One region of the Fusobacterium necrogenes genome, then DNA from elsewhere that is predicted to be linked to it. Evidence: riboswitches for the same ligand, from Rfam matches in the RefSeq annotation. Region 1 holds a riboswitch; the other holds the start of a gene.
What was found. Region 1 has a riboswitch for FMN ahead of DYA59_RS04885 (FGGY-family carbohydrate kinase). Riboswitches for the same ligand answer to the same signal wherever they lie in the genome.
Positions count from the first base shown of each region.

Region 2: another riboswitch for FMN. It lies ahead of ribH (6,7-dimethyl-8-ribityllumazine synthase); the one in region 1 lies ahead of DYA59_RS04885 (FGGY-family carbohydrate kinase).

Region 1 is NZ_UGGU01000003.1:974,184-982,065, forward strand. Features, by position in the region: gene mgtA (magnesium-translocating P-type ATPase) at 1-1,093, opposite strand, end outside; M-box (ykoK) riboswitch at 1,345-1,506, opposite strand; gene DYA59_RS04885 (FGGY-family carbohydrate kinase) at 1,554-3,092, opposite strand; FMN riboswitch at 3,194-3,318, opposite strand; gene DYA59_RS04890 (hypothetical protein) at 3,944-4,165, shown strand; gene DYA59_RS04895 (GNAT family N-acetyltransferase) at 4,249-4,404, shown strand; gene DYA59_RS04900 (DUF2004 domain-containing protein) at 4,711-5,187, shown strand; gene DYA59_RS04905 (MATE family efflux transporter) at 5,312-6,649, shown strand; gene DYA59_RS04910 (NfeD family protein) at 6,672-7,097, shown strand; gene DYA59_RS04915 (SPFH domain-containing protein) at 7,130-7,882, shown strand, end outside.
Region 2 is NZ_UGGU01000003.1:1,571,557-1,579,438, reverse strand. Features, by position in the region: gene DYA59_RS07405 (DNA polymerase III subunit alpha) at 1-2,511, opposite strand, end outside; gene DYA59_RS07400 (DUF554 domain-containing protein) at 2,618-3,322, shown strand; gene DYA59_RS07395 (GNAT family N-acetyltransferase) at 3,378-3,854, opposite strand; gene DYA59_RS07390 (Na+/H+ antiporter NhaC family protein) at 3,881-5,194, opposite strand; FMN riboswitch at 5,430-5,559, shown strand; gene ribH (6,7-dimethyl-8-ribityllumazine synthase) at 5,646-6,107, shown strand; gene ribD (bifunctional diaminohydroxyphosphoribosylaminopyrimidine deaminase/5-amino-6-(5-phosphoribosylamino)uracil reductase RibD) at 6,112-7,188, shown strand; gene DYA59_RS07375 (riboflavin synthase) at 7,205-7,855, shown strand; gene ribA (GTP cyclohydrolase II) at 7,870-7,882, shown strand, end outside.

The DNA.
Region 1 (7,882 bases):
TATCTGTACAAAGGATATCCATTGAACCAAAGTTTTGAATAGAGTTAAGATTTTTAACGATAGTTTTCTTTTTAGCCATAGATACAGCACCTTTAGCTAGACAAGTTGTAACTATCATAGGTAACATCTCTGGAGTAAGTCCTACTGCTATTGAGATGGCAAATAGTAGAGCTTGTACCCAGCTTCCTTTTGTAAATCCATTTACAAAGAATACAATAGGAACCATTACCATCATAAAACGGATAAGTAACCATGAAACAGAATTGACACCTTTTTCAAAACTAGATTCAATTTTTTCATCTGATACTAAAGTTTTAGATATAGAACCAAGAAGTGTATTATCTCCAGTAGAGATAACAACTCCAATAGCTGAGCCACTGATAACATTGCTTCCCATAAAAGCTATGTTATTTAACTCTGTTACAGCAAGTTTATCATCTAGTATAATTTGAGCTTTTTTCTCCACAGGCTCACTTTCACCTGTTAGAGAAGATTGGCTGATAAAGAAGTCTTTACATTCAATTATTCTTAAATCAGCAGGAATAATATCCCCAGCAGCAAGATAAACTATATCTCCGATTACTACATCTTCTAAAGGAATCTCCTTTTTATTTTCTCCAAATCTTTTAACTGAAGTAGTAGTAGTTATCATAGCAGATAAGCTTTCAGCAGCATTATTACTTTTTTCCTCTTGAATAAAACGTAATAATCCAGAGATAGTAACCATAGTAGTGATAATGATTACTGTAATAGGAGAAAAATCTTCTGGAGTGTTGCTGTACCAAGGAATAATCATATCAGTAACAGTAGACACAAGGGCTAGACAGAAAAGTACAGCTGTAAAAGGATTTACAAAAGCCTCTACTATTTTTTTGAAGAATGATTTTTTCTTTCCGTGAGTTATTATATTCTTTCCAAATATATCTAAGCTTTTTTCAGCTTGCTCCTTAGTAACTCCCTCTAAAGATGTATCTAATTTTTTTAGTAACTCCTCTGTTCCTAGAGAAGAGTACACTCTTATTTTTTTGTTTTCTTCATCTTTTAGATTTCTTGAGTTGATTTCAGCTTTGTTAATGTTTTTAAATTTTTTCATTGCTATCCTCCTTAATTTTAAAATATCTTTAAAGCTTAAACAGGGTAGCATATATTTAAAAGAACAAGGGCGAACTTAAAAACAGACATAGAAAAAGATGTCTGATAAATATTGAACTTTTAAATACATACTACTGCCACTATTTTCTACGTCCATTTTGCACCTCCTAAAAAATCAAGAAAATAAAAAACTCCATCCCAATTCAAACAGTGGTATGGAGTAATATCCAAATAAATATAAAAAATAAAAACTATTTTTTACCACCGTTTGAGCTTCAACTCTGTAGGGCGGTGAAGTTACATTAGATAACACCTTGGTTTCGATGTTGCCTGTTCAAACCAGCGCATAGTGTCTCCACTATTTTGCGGCAGTAACCCATATCCCTATAGTAGCCTTACTTACCGGAACTATTAAATTGTCTAAAGTATAGTATAATTTTTTTTATTTGTCAAGTAAAAATTTATTTTACTTTTTCTAAAATTTTGAAAACTTCCTTCATTTCAGAGTTTAAGAGCATCTTTCTAGTTTCAAAAATTTCTCTATAATAATCAGTTTTTTCTTTTTGAGGAAGATAATTTTTATTAATCTCTAAATTATTTTTTATTACCTCTTTTAAATCTTTTATATCTCCAAGAGCATAAGCCACAGTTAATACATTCATCATTACAGCTCCGCCAGATTTCTTAAAAGTCTTAGTTTTGGTATTTAGCATATCAGCTTTTATTTGATTCCAAAGGTTACTTTTGCTTCCACCCTCAGTTATAGTTATCTCCTCTAGGGATACTCCACCTTTTTTATATATATCTGTGATTCCAATATAGTCGTATCCAATAGCTTCTAGTACAGCTCTCCATAGTGTAGCTTGGTCAGTATCCATTCCCATATTTAAAAAACAACCAGAGGCATTTGCTAATTCTCCAACTCCCTTAGTGAGATATGGTAAAAATAAAACTCCATTAGCTCCAGTTGGAATTTTTTCTGCTGCTTTAGAAAGTTTATCGAAATATGAATCCTCACCAACTTTATCACAGATATTATCTCTAAACCATCTAAGAGCAAGTCCACCTGTTCTTATAAATCCCCAATAAAAATATGAGTTTTCTAAAGTTCCACTATTAAAAATCAATCCATTTTCTGGTTTGCTCAACTCCTCTTTTATTCCATCAGTTGATACACAGAACATAGCACAAGTACCAGCTACATCAGCAGCCATATTTTTCTCTAAAAGCCCACAACCTAACATAGATTGCATAGTATCTCCAGCACCAGCACAGATAGGAATACCTGCTGGTAATCCTGTAAACTCTGCCATCTCTTGAGAAAGGTTTCCAATTATATCCCAAGGTTTTACTATTTTAGGAAGATATTTTTTATCTATATTTAAAATTTTAAGTTGTTCATCTGACCACTCTTTTTTATAGACATTGTATCCTAGTCCCCAACCAGATATAGTTCCCCAATCTATAAAAGCATCTTTAGGAGATAATCCAGCTAGGTTCATCAAAATATATGGAGCATTGTGAACAAATTTACAACCATTTTCTAGAAATTTAGTATTTTTTAAAAACCATCTAGCTATCATAGCTGGAAACATACAGTTAGGAGTAGGATTTCCAGTTTCTTTAGCCCAGATATCAAAATTTTTACTTAAAAGCTCCTCTACATCTTTTTGGCAACGAGAATCTAAGTAGTTTACATATGGTGTTATAGGTTTACCATTTTCATCTATTCCAGCAATACCACAGATTATTCCATCACCAAAAATTCCTCTCACTTCACTTGGATTTAAGCCTTTTTCCTTCATCTGTGTAACACAATCTCTTATCCCTTTTTTACAAGCTTCTAAATATTCATTTACATCCATCTCTACCCAACCAGATTGAGGATAATTGAGAGTAGTAGGATAAGATTTTTCAGCTACACACTCCATTTCTAATGAATAGATAGCAACCTTAACACTTTGAGTTCCAGCATCAAATCCAATATAATATTTATTCATAACAACCTCCATAAAAATTAAATATTTTTAATGGAAAACTTAAAGATAACTATTAAAAAAACCCAGAAAACTCTGGGCAAAATAAACGAAAAAATAGTATATCTTTTCTTCTTCCATCCAGACTATACTGTCGGTTTTGGAATTTCACCAAATCAGAATTAAAAAATTCTCGTGGACTATAACCACCGGTCGGGAATTGTTACCTCACCCTGCCCTGAAGATAAAATATTCTTATTAATTTGAATATAACATTTTTAAATCTAATTGTCAATATAATACTCAAAAGTTCTGAAAATGACATATTATTATGACAAAATTAAAATATAAACTTATGGTTGCAAAAAAGTATGTATATAGGAGGATATATTTAATCAAAAAGATTATTATTATGCTCACTGTATAAAGAGAGATTATGCTCTTGGAGTTGGGATTGCGGTGGAGTTTGATAAAAGATATAATACGAGAGATAGATTATTAAAACTAGCTGAAGAAAAGTCGAAACTTTAGATAAAAAATATATAGAAATATAGAATGTATTTAACTTGATAACTAAGGAGAAATAATTAAAAATTGACTAAAAATAAAATTTATTACATAACTTGAATGAGGAGAACCCTAAGCCGTGGTAGGGAGTGTAAATGTTTCAGAGAACCTAGTCATAGTAGGATAGAGCTACAATAAATTTTAAATTAAATTTGACAGTCAGAAATTTTTAAAAAATACTGACTGTTTTTTATTTTCATAGGATAATAAAAATTTTTGGAGTATATTAAATAATATAGAGAGAAAATTACCAGAAAGAAAAATTGAAAGTTACAAGAGAAATATTAGATTATAAAAGGGAGAGAAATATGAAAGTAGAATTAAGAAAATGGAATAAAAAGTATAAGTATGAATTGAAGGATATTTGTAATAAAATAGATAGAAAATATTTATCAAATAGAATTCCAAACCCTTATAAAGCTGAAGATGTAATTTGGTGGTTAGATTATTTAGATTATGTAGAAAAAATGAAGGAAGCAATGGAATCTTCAGAGCTATTGTTATTGATGGAAAAATTTGTGAAACAATAAGTATTGAAAAAAGAGGAGATATTTATATTAAAGAGGGGGTCTTAGGTTATTATCCTTCAACTGAATATTGGTGAAGAGGAATAATGACACAGGCAACAGAAAAAGTTTATGAATTAGCATTTGAGCAGTTAGATATTATTAAAATAATGGCGACCACTTTTAAAGATAATATTGACTCAAGAAGAGTAATTGAAAAAAATGGATTTAAATTAGAAGGAATAAGAGAAAAATCTATATAAAAATGGCATAATTTATGATGAGTGTATATATGGAAAATTAAAATAAATAAGAAAATTGATTAGATGGATACTTATGTCAATAGTAACTAAAGAAGAGGCAGAATATCTTAATGAAATATTTACAAGGACTAGAAGCGTTACAAAAAGAGAAAACTATCCAAATGTGAAAAAAATTTTGAGACGCAAAAAGCAAAGCTTTCAGTGTTTCCTTCACAATTCTCTGAGTTTTCTTTAATTAGTTACTATCTATATAATTATAGTTATGCTATAATAATAAAAAAATCTAAGGAGAAAGGAAGTAAGAAGATGAAGATAAGATTCTTTGGAGAGATTGATATCAATAAAGACTATTATGAAACTACTATTCATTTAAAGGATAGAGATATCCAATTAGATTTGGATTTAGAGGAAGTAGTAGGAAAAAAAGATTGGATATTAGAGTATGATGAATATATTTCAAACTTATCTAGTTTTAAAGAAAAAATAGAAGAAAAATTAAATGAGGATTTTGATGACTGGGGTCTTACAAAAGAGTGGATAGATTGGCACATAGAAGAATTCGATAAAAAAGATATAGAAAAACTCACTGAAGAAACAGAAAAAACTCTTCCAATAGATGAGAAACTTTTTAGGGTTATAAATCTAGTAAGAGTAGGAATATACCCAAAATATGAAGACTATGCTGTATGGGATTTTATGCTAGATAAAAAGTTTAGCAGTCAAATTCTTGTAGTTATTACTGATAATAAGGGAGAAATTCTAGATATTACTTGGGAAAGTTAATAATATTCTAAAAAATGATAGATAAAAAATAAAAATCTATGTATAATTATTGATAATGGTACAAGTATTTATTTAATAAAGCTCTACAAATATTGAGGTTAAAAATCGAGGAGAAGACTTAATTATGACAGATCTAACAACAGGTAGTCCTACAAAACAAATGCTAAAATTTGCTATCCCAGTGTGTCTAGGGAATTTATTTCAACTTTTTTATAGCTTAACAGATACTAGGATAGTGGGAAGTACTTTAGGAGAAAATACTCTAGCAGCTGTTGGGGCAAGTACAGCAATAAGTACTCTACTTATTGGTTTTCTAACAGGACTTACAAATGGATTTTCTATTATTATTGCTCAAAATTTTGGAGCAAAAAATGAAAAGAATATAAGGAAAAGTATAGGGGGAACATTTTTATTAGGTTTTTTAACAGCACTATTCATAAGTTTTTTTAGTGTTACATTTTTAAAACCAATACTTAATATATTAAATGTTTCTAATGAAATTTTTTCACAATCTTATGGATATATTAAAATTATCCTTTTGGGAATAATAGCTACTATGTTTTATAATGCTTTTGCTGGAATATTAAGAGCTATTGGAGATACAATAGCTCCTCTTATATTTTTAGTTATAGCTTGTGGATTTAATATATTTTTGGATTTATATTTTATACTTAATCTTAAAATGGGAGTAGTTGGAGCAGCTTGGGCAACAGTCACCTCTCAAGGAATATCAGTACTATTTTGTGTAGTATATATGTGGAAAAAATATCCAAATCTTAGATTGAAAAAAGAGGATTTCAAAATAGATATACAACTCGTAAAAAAACTTTATGGTTCTGGTCTCTCTATGGGAATGATGATGTCCCTTGTATATTTTGGAACTTTGGCTCTACAAATAGCTATCAATGCTCTTGGAACAAATACAATAGTAGCTCATACAGCAGCTAGAAAGATAACAGAGTTTTTTATGCTTCCATTTGGAGTGATGAGTGTTACAATGGCAACATATTGTGGACAAAATAAAGGAGCTAGGGAGTATAAGAGAATAAAAATAGGAATATGGCAAGCTCTTTATATAACTTGGGTTTGGTGTGCTTTTATTTTGATACTAAGTTACACAATCTCTCCACAGTTAGTATATCTAGTTACAGGAACTAGAATTTCTGAAATAATTAATATAGCAGAAAAATATTTAAAAATAAATACGATATTTTATTTTGTCCCAGCTATTATATGCATATTGAGAAATGCTATGCAAGGAATAGGAGATTTAATAACTCCAATTTTCTCCAGTTTTATAGAGTTAGTTGGAAAAGTAGCTGTAGCTTTTTTCCTCACACCTAGTATAGGATATATGGGAATAATAGTTTCTGAACCAATTGTTTGGATATTAATGGTGATTCCTTTAATAGTGATGATCATAAAAAATCCTATTTTTAAAGAGAGAACTGTAAAAATATAAAAAATTATGGAAGGAGAGAAACATGTGGACTTGGTTTTTTATAGGAGTAGTATTTTTGATAATAGAAGGTATTAGCTTTGGATTATTATCTATTTGGTTTGCTATTGGAGCTTTTGTAACTATGTTTTTTACATATCTTCCCATTGATTATCAATTTTTTATTTTTATAGTAATATCTGGTATTTCACTTTTACTTATTAGAAAGACAACTATAGTTTATCTTAAAAGTAAGAGAAAAGAAGTAGATAGAATCAGAAAAGCTAACGTCAAAGTTGATAATATTTTAATACGAGGTAATGAAAGAATATACATAGTTAAACTAGATGGAAAAATTTGGGAATCTATTTGTAAAAACAAATTAGAAATAGATGAAATAGCTCAAGTAAAAGAAATAAAGGGAAATAAACTGCTTTTAATTAAATTAGAAGATGAAATTTTAGATATTTAAAAATTTAATCTAAATAAATTAGGAGGGATCTAATGTTTTTTATATTTTTATTAATTTTGATTATAATTATATTATTAGCTACACATGTAAGAATCGTTTCACAATCACAAGCTTTTGTAATTGAAAGATTAGGAGCTTATCTAACTACTTGGGACGTTGGACTAAATATTTTAATTCCATTTATAGATAGAATTGTTAGAAAAGTTTCACTAAAAGAGCAAGTTTTAGATTTTCCGCCACAACCAGTTATTACAAAAGATAATGTTACTATGCAGATTGACTCTGTAATATATTTTCAAATTACAGATCCAAAACTCTATACTTATGGAGTAGAAAAACCTCTTAGTGCTATAGAAAATCTAACAGCTACAACTCTTAGAAATATAATAGGAGAAATGGAGCTAGACCACACTCTTACCTCTAGAGATACTATTAATACAAAAATGAGAGCTATATTAGACGAAGCAACAGATCCGTGGGGAATAAAAATTAATAGAGTGGAGTTAAAAAATATTATTCCACCTGCTGAAATACAAGATGCCATGGAAAAGCAAATGAAAGCTGAAAGAGAGAGAAGGGAAGCTATTCTGAGAGCAGAGGGACAAAAAAAATCTTCTATTTTAGTAGCAGAAGGAGAAAAAGAGGCAGCAATTTTAAGAGCTGAAGCTAAAAAAGAAGCTGCAATTAGAGAAGCAGAAGGTAAGGCAGAAGCAATACTTAAAATACAAAATGCCGAAGCTGAAGCAATTAGATTACTAAAAGAAGCTGGAGCAGATAAATCTGTA
Region 2 (7,882 bases), 600 kb from region 1:
TTCTTCAAGTATTTTTTCAGACACTCCCTCTCCTACATTTTTTATAGCTGCTAAGGAAAATATAATTCCAGTTTTATCTACAATAAATTTAGAAGTGGCTCTATTGACATCTGGAAGATGTAATTTCAAATTATGCACTTTAGCATCATCTACATAGTAAGCTATATCTTCAATATGTGCCATCTCTGATGTCATAAGTGCTGCATAATAATGCTTCATATAATGAGCTTTAAAATAAGCTGTCCAATAAGCTATAAGAGCATAGGCTGCTGAGTGAGATTTATTAAATCCATATCCAGCAAATTTATCTATAAGTTCAAACATCTCCTGTGCTTTCTCTTCACTATAACCATTTTCTATTGAACGAGTAATAAATTTCTCTCTATTCTCCTCCATTATTTGAACATTCTTTTTCCCCATAGCTCTTCTTAATAAATCTGCTTCTCCTAAAGAGTATCCAGCCATTATATTAGCTATCTTCATTACCTGCTCTTGATATAAAATTACCCCATAAGTTTCCTTCAATGTTTGCTCTAATGATGGATGTGGATATTTTATCTCAGTTGTTCCATTCTTACCATTGATAAAGTCATCTACCATTCCAGAGCCAAGAGGTCCAGGTCTATATAGAGCTAAAAGTGCAATGATATCTTCAAATTTATCAGGTTTTAATTTTACTAATATTTTTCTAATACCCACTGACTCCATCTGGAATACTCCAGATGTATCCCCTCTAGAAAGCAATTCATATACTTTTTTAGAATTTAGTGGAATATCCTCTAATCTAATCTCTTCTCCTAAGTCCTCTTTTATATAATCAATAGTTCTCTGTAAGTTAGTAAGATTTCTAAGCCCTAAAAAGTCCATCTTTAAAAGTCCTAAATCTTCTAGCTCTTTCATTTGATATTGAGTAGAAACTACTTTATTTTTCGTATCACAATAAAGTGGCACTGTATCAGTAAGTGGGTCCTTTGTAATTACTATCCCTGCTGCATGTACAGAGGCATGTCTTACTTTATTCTCTATCTTAGCTGAAATATCTATAACTTTTTGTATCTCTCTATCTTCTAAATACTGTTTTCTAAACTCCTCTACTCCCTCTAAAGTCTGCTTTATAGTAGCATTAAAAGGGACTAATTTCGCCACTGCATCTATTTTGCTAAGTGGAGTATTAAGTACTCTTCCTACATCACGAATAGCTGCTCTAGCTTTCATTGTTCCAAAGGTAATAATTTGTGCAACCTTATCAGCTCCATATTTTTCTATAACATAATCTATTACCTCTTGACGTCTTTCTTGGCAAATATCTATATCTATATCTGGCATAGATATTCTCTCTGGATTTAAAAATCTTTCAAAAATTAGATTATATTTTAATGGGTCTAGTTGAGTTATTCCCAAAGCATAAGCTATCAAACTTCCAGCAGCAGAACCTCTCCCTGGTCCTATTGGAATATTTTTTCTTCTGGCAAAATCTATAAAATCCCACACTACTACGAAATATCCAGCATATCCCATCTTCTCTATTATTCCAAGCTCATACTCCACTCTTTCTACTATACTTTTAGTAAGTCCATGAGAATATCTCTTAGATAATCCTAAATATACTAACTTTCTTAAAAAAGCTTCAATAGTTTTTACACAAGTAGGTATCTTATAATCTGGAAATTTAAAATGTCCAAATTCTATATCTACATTACATCTCTCTGCTATAACAATAGTATTATCTACTGCCTCTATATATTTCTCTCCAAGTTGCCCTAATACCTGCTCTCTACTTTTTAAAAATAACTCTTCAGTTTCTATTCTCATTCTCTTTTCATCAGAAAGTTTAGCTCCTGTTTGTACACAAATCAAAATATCTTGAAGTGTATGTTCTCCTTCATTTACATAGTGAGTATCATTAGTAGCTACCAATTTTAAATTATTTTGCTTAGCTATTTCATAAAGTTTTTCATTTAATTCAAATTGCTCTTTTATTCCATTCGCTTGTACTTCTATGAAGAAATTCTCTCTTCCAAAAATATCTACATACTCATCTATTGCATTAGATATTTTAACTTCACTTTCCATATCTAAAATTCTTCTAGATATCTCCCCCTGCATACAAGCTGAAAGGGCTATCAATCCTTCACTATGTTCTTTTAAAAATACTTTATCTACTCTTGGTTTATAGTAAAATCCTCTAATAAAACTCTCTGAACTTATCTTTAAAAGATTTTTATACCCTTCATTATCTCTTGCTAAAAGGATTAAATGAAAGTTTCTCCCCTCTTTATCTTCCATTCCTCTTTCACAAACATAGGCTTCCATTCCTATTATTGGCTTTATCCCTTTTTTCCTTGCTTTTTTATAAAATTCTAAGGCTCCAAAAAGATTTCCATGGTCAGTAATCGCTATAGCTTGCATTCCTAACTCTTTGGCTCTATCTAAATAATCATCTATCTTTCCTACTCCATCAAGGAGGCTATATTCAGTGTGTAAATGTAGATGTACAAAGTTTTTTATCATAATTTCTCCTCCTTTTTTCTTTTAATTATACCATAAAACCTCTCTTTACTCTTGATTTTTTTATCTTCTTATGTTAAAATGAGAAAATTTTTTAAGGAGGTTTTTTATGTTACCTAAAGGAATTATTATTGATTGTTGTTGTGTTCTCATTGGAATAAATATTGGAAGTATGATTAAAAATCATATCCCAACTCACATTAAATATTCAATGAATATTATTTTTGGTATAGCTGCCATTCTAATTGGTATTGTTTCTATGATTAAACTTAACTCTTTACCTGCTGTTATCTTAGCTCTTATTTTAGGAGCTTTACTTGGAGAAATTTTATCCTTAGATAAAAAAATTCGAAATTTTTTCCAAAATATTTTAAATAAGTTAAATTTTGATATTCCTGGAGATAAAGAGGCTTATATGCATTTTTATTTACTTGTTACAGTTACTCTTTGTGCTAGTGGAACTAATATATTTGGAGCTATTAACGAAGGAATAACTGGAGATATGACTATTTTACTTTCTAAAGCTGTTATGGATATTTTTGCCTCTGTTATCTTTGCTGCTACTTTAGGTTATCCTATGAATTTAATTGTTATTCCTCAATTTATTATCCTTACAATCATTTTTTATCTTTCACAATTTATAATTCCTTTTATTTCTCCTGATATGATGAAAGATTTTATTGCAGTGGGAGGAATTCTTACTTTTGTCTTAGGACTTAGTATTGCACAAATTAAACATATAAGTGCTATTAATCTACTTCCAGCTCTTATTCTTATTTGGCCTTGTTCAAAATTATTTAGTTTAATAATTTAAATAAAAAAGGAAAATCTATTTAGATTACTATCTAAGTATATTTTCCTTTAATTTTTTATATCTCCAAATACATGATTCTACTAAAATTTTCAAATCCTAATCCTTCATAAAATAGTATTGCACTTTCATTAAATTCATATACATTAACTTCTATCCTATTAATTCCTTTTTCTTTAGTCCAATCTAGAATAGTATCAAATAACATATTACCTATTCCCATTCCTCTATATTCCTTTTTGACTATTATGGTATCTAAAACTATCCACTCTCTATCTATTTTTAAAGGGTATGGAGTATTTTTCTTTTTTATTACTTCTGCTAATCCTAATAATTGACCTTCGCTCTCAGCTACAAATATCTCACTATTTTCATCTCTACACATATTTTCTATATGCTCTAAAGATCTTCCTATGACCTTTGCTTTTTTAAAAATATGTGGTAAATTAATTCTGTGGTATTTATCTAACTCTTCAAAAAGTAAATTCATTTTTTCAAAATCCTTTATTTTAGCCTCTCTTATTAATATATTCAAGATTTATTCCTCCATTTTTAAGTATTTCATTTATTAAAAATTCTATTATTGAAAGAGAAAATTATAAATAGTATTGTACAAATAAATAGTAAACCTTGATACCATAATAATGGAATGATATCTAATGGAGAAACTTTACCAGCTGTGAATCCTAAGAGAATTAACATTTGAGCTCCGTAGGGAATAAAGCCTTGAAAAATGCAAGAAAAAATATCTAATATAGCTGCACTTTCTCTTAGATCAACATTGTATTTTTCAGAAATTTTTTTAGCAATTGGACCATTAATTATAATAGCAACTGTATTATTAGCAACAGCTATATCAGTTAAAGCTACTAAGGTGCCTATTCCTATTTTTGCACTTTTAGGTCCAACTATAAATTTTTGAATTTGATCAATAAGCCATTGAATTCCACCAGCCTTAGTAGTCATTGTAGCAAGTCCACCTGTAAGTAGCGAGAGTAAGAAAATTTCATTCATACTTGTGAACCCATTGTAAATCTCTTTAGAAAAAGTTAAAAATGAAAAATCTCCATAAACAAATCCTATAATTCCCGATAAAATAATACCTGATGTCAACACTATAAAAACATTTATACCAATAATGGCCAATAGAAGTACAATTACATAAGGAAGAATCTTTAAAAAATTGTATGGAAGGATTTCTATATTAGGAATACTTTCCGGACGCCCAAAAATAAGAAGTAAAATGATAGTTATTATAGCAGAAGGGGCAGCTATATATAAATTAACTCTAAATTTATCTTTCATTTCAACTCCTTGAGTTTTTGTAGCGGCAATAGTTGTATCCGATATAATAGAAAGATTATCACCAAACATGGAACCACCCAAAACAGTAGCTAATATAAGTGGCATAGAAACACCACTTTTTTCAGAGAGACCTATCGCTATAGGAGTAATAGCAACGATAGAACCAACTGATGTGCCAGTAGCTGTTGAAATAAATGCAGATATAATAAATAATCCAGCAGCTATATAGTGAGAAGATACATGAGTAAGGCCGAAATGTACGGTTGCATCTACTCCTCCCATTGTTTTAGTAACAGTAGCAAAAGCTCCAGCTAAAAGATATATTATGCACATTGTAATAATATCTTGATGTCCACATCCTTGAAGGAAATTACTAAATTTTTCATTTATAGTTCCTTTAAATATTGTGAATGCTGATATTAACCCAATAAAGATAGCAATTGGAGAGGGTAATTGATAGAAAGCCATTTCTATCTTTTGAAAATGTAGGAAGATTCCCGTTCCTAAATAGATAATGACAAAAATTAATAAAGGTATTAACCCAAGAAAGCTGGATTTTTTGTTTTCCATATTTTCCTCCTGATAAATTGAAAATAATTTTACATAATAAGTGTACTTTGTTTATTAATAAAAAGCAAGTAAAGATTTTTTAATCATTTGATTAGTAAAGAAATAATTAAAAGTTTTTGTTGTATATATAGGAGTTATCTTAGAAAAATAAAAGAATATATTGAAGAATTATATTAAAAAATAATAGTTGACAAATTTATTGAATAAGATTATACTTGAACTATAATAATAAATATTTAATCTTCAGGGCAGGGTGAGTGAAAGCAATTCCCGACCGGTGGTTATAGTCCACGAGAGTTTCTTTGAAATTCTGATTTGGTGAGATTCCAAAACCGACAGTATAGTCTGGATGGAAGAAGAAAAGATATCTTTAATAAGGAATCTTATACTTTTTTACATGCCCAGAATAAGTCTGGGTTTTTTATTTGTCCTGAGAAATCAAGGAGGAAAAATGAGAGTATTACAAGGGAAATTTACAGGAAAAGAATTAAGAGTAGGAATAGTAGCAGCTAGATTTAATGAATTTATTACATCTAAACTTATTGCTGGGGCAGAGGACGCTTTATTAAGACATGAAGTAGAAGCTGATAACATAGATTTAGCTTGGGTTCCAGGAGCTTTTGAAATTCCACTTGTAGCAAAGAAAATGGCAGAATCTGGGAAATATGATGTGGTAATAACTTTAGGAGCAGTTATAAAAGGGTCTACACCACATTTTGATTATGTCTGTGCTGAGGTCTCTAAAGGAGTAGCAACAGTTAGCTTAAATAGTAATATTCCAGTAATATTTGGGGTATTGACAACTAATAGCATTGAAGAGGCTATAGAAAGAGCTGGAACAAAAGCTGGAAATAAAGGTTTTGATGCAGCTATAACAGCAATTGAAATGGTAAATTTATTAAAGGGGATGTAGTTTTATGGATGAAAAGTACATGGCAAGAGCATTAGAGTTAGCTGCTCTTGGAGAGGGAGCTGTAAATCCGAATCCTTTGGTAGGAGCTGTAGTAGTGAAAAATGGAATAATAGTAGGAGAGGGATATCATAAGAAGTATGGAGGACCCCATGCAGAAGTATTTGCTTTAGAGATGGCAGGAGAAAAAGCTGTGGGAGCAGATATTTATGTAACTTTAGAACCATGTTCACATTATGGAAAGACTCCACCATGTGCTAAAAAAATAATAGAAATGGGATTGAAGAGATGTATTATTGCATCTCTTGATCCTAATCCTTTAGTATCAGGAAGAGGAATAAAAATACTCCAAGATGCTGGAATAGAAGTAATAACAGGAGTATTAGAGCAAGAAGCAAAAGAGCTTAATAGAGTTTTTATGAAGTATATAGTAGAAAAAAAGTCATATCTTTTTTTAAAATGTGGAATAACATTAGATGGAAAAATAGCTACAAAAACTGGAGACTCAAAATGGATTACAAATGAATTAGCTAGAGAAAGAGTACAAAAACTACGAAGTAAATATATGGGGATAATGGTTGGTATTAATACAGTATTAAAAGATGACCCAAGTTTAACAGCTAGAATAGAAAATGGAAGAGATCCATATAGAATAGTAGTGGATCCAAATTTAGAGATACCATTAGGGAGTAAGATAGTAAATTTTCAAGATGGTAAAAGTATAGTTTTGACATCACAAAAAAATGTAGAAAATAAAAAAAGTAAGATACTTTTAGATAAGAAAGTAAAAGTTATTTATTTTGAAGGTAAAAATTTTAAAATATCAGAAATTTTATTAAAGACTGGAGATCTTGGAATAGATGGAATACTACTAGAGGGTGGAGGATATCTTATATCTAAAGCTTTTAAGGAGGGAGCAATAGATGGTGGAGAAATATTTATTGCACCTAAAATACTTGGAGATGAAAATGCAATACCTTTTATAAAAGGATTTTCTATGGAGAATATAGCTGATGGAATCGAATTGAAAAATGTTAAAATAAATAGTTATGGAGATAATGTATCTATGGAGTTTTATAGATAGAAAGGAGTGATTTCTTATTTTTACAGGATTAGTAGAAGAGATGGGAGAAGTTCTATCTATTGAAAGCGGAGAAAAATCTTTAAAATTAAAAATAAAGTGTAAAAAAGTCTTAGAGAAAGCAAAGCTTGGAGATAGTATTGCAACAAATGGGACATGTCTTACAGTGACAAAGTTAGGAAGTGATTATTTTACTGCTGATTGTATGTATGAAACAGTAAAAAGAACTAATCTTAAAAGGTTAACTGTAGGAGATAAAGTAAATTTGGAAAAGTCAATAACTTTAGCTACACCATTAGGAGGCCATTTAGTAACTGGAGATGTAGATTGTGAAGGAAGAGTGGTTGCAATTATTTCTGAAGGAATAGCTAAAATATATGAGATAGAGATAGAAAGAAAATATATGAAATACATAGTTGAAAAAGGAAGAGTCACTCTCGATGGAGCAAGTCTTACTGTAATGAAATTAGGAGATATGACTTTTGGAGTCTCACTTATACCTCATACTCAAGAAATGATCACGCTCGGGAAAAAAAGAGTTGGAGATTATATAAATGTCGAAACTGATTTAGTTGGAAAATATGTTGAAAGACTTTTAAAATTTCAAGATGGACCTTTTAAAGAGAATGAGGGAATTACTATGGAGTTTTTACTAAAAAATGGTTTTTAGAGGAGTGAATTGTGATGTTGGATAGAA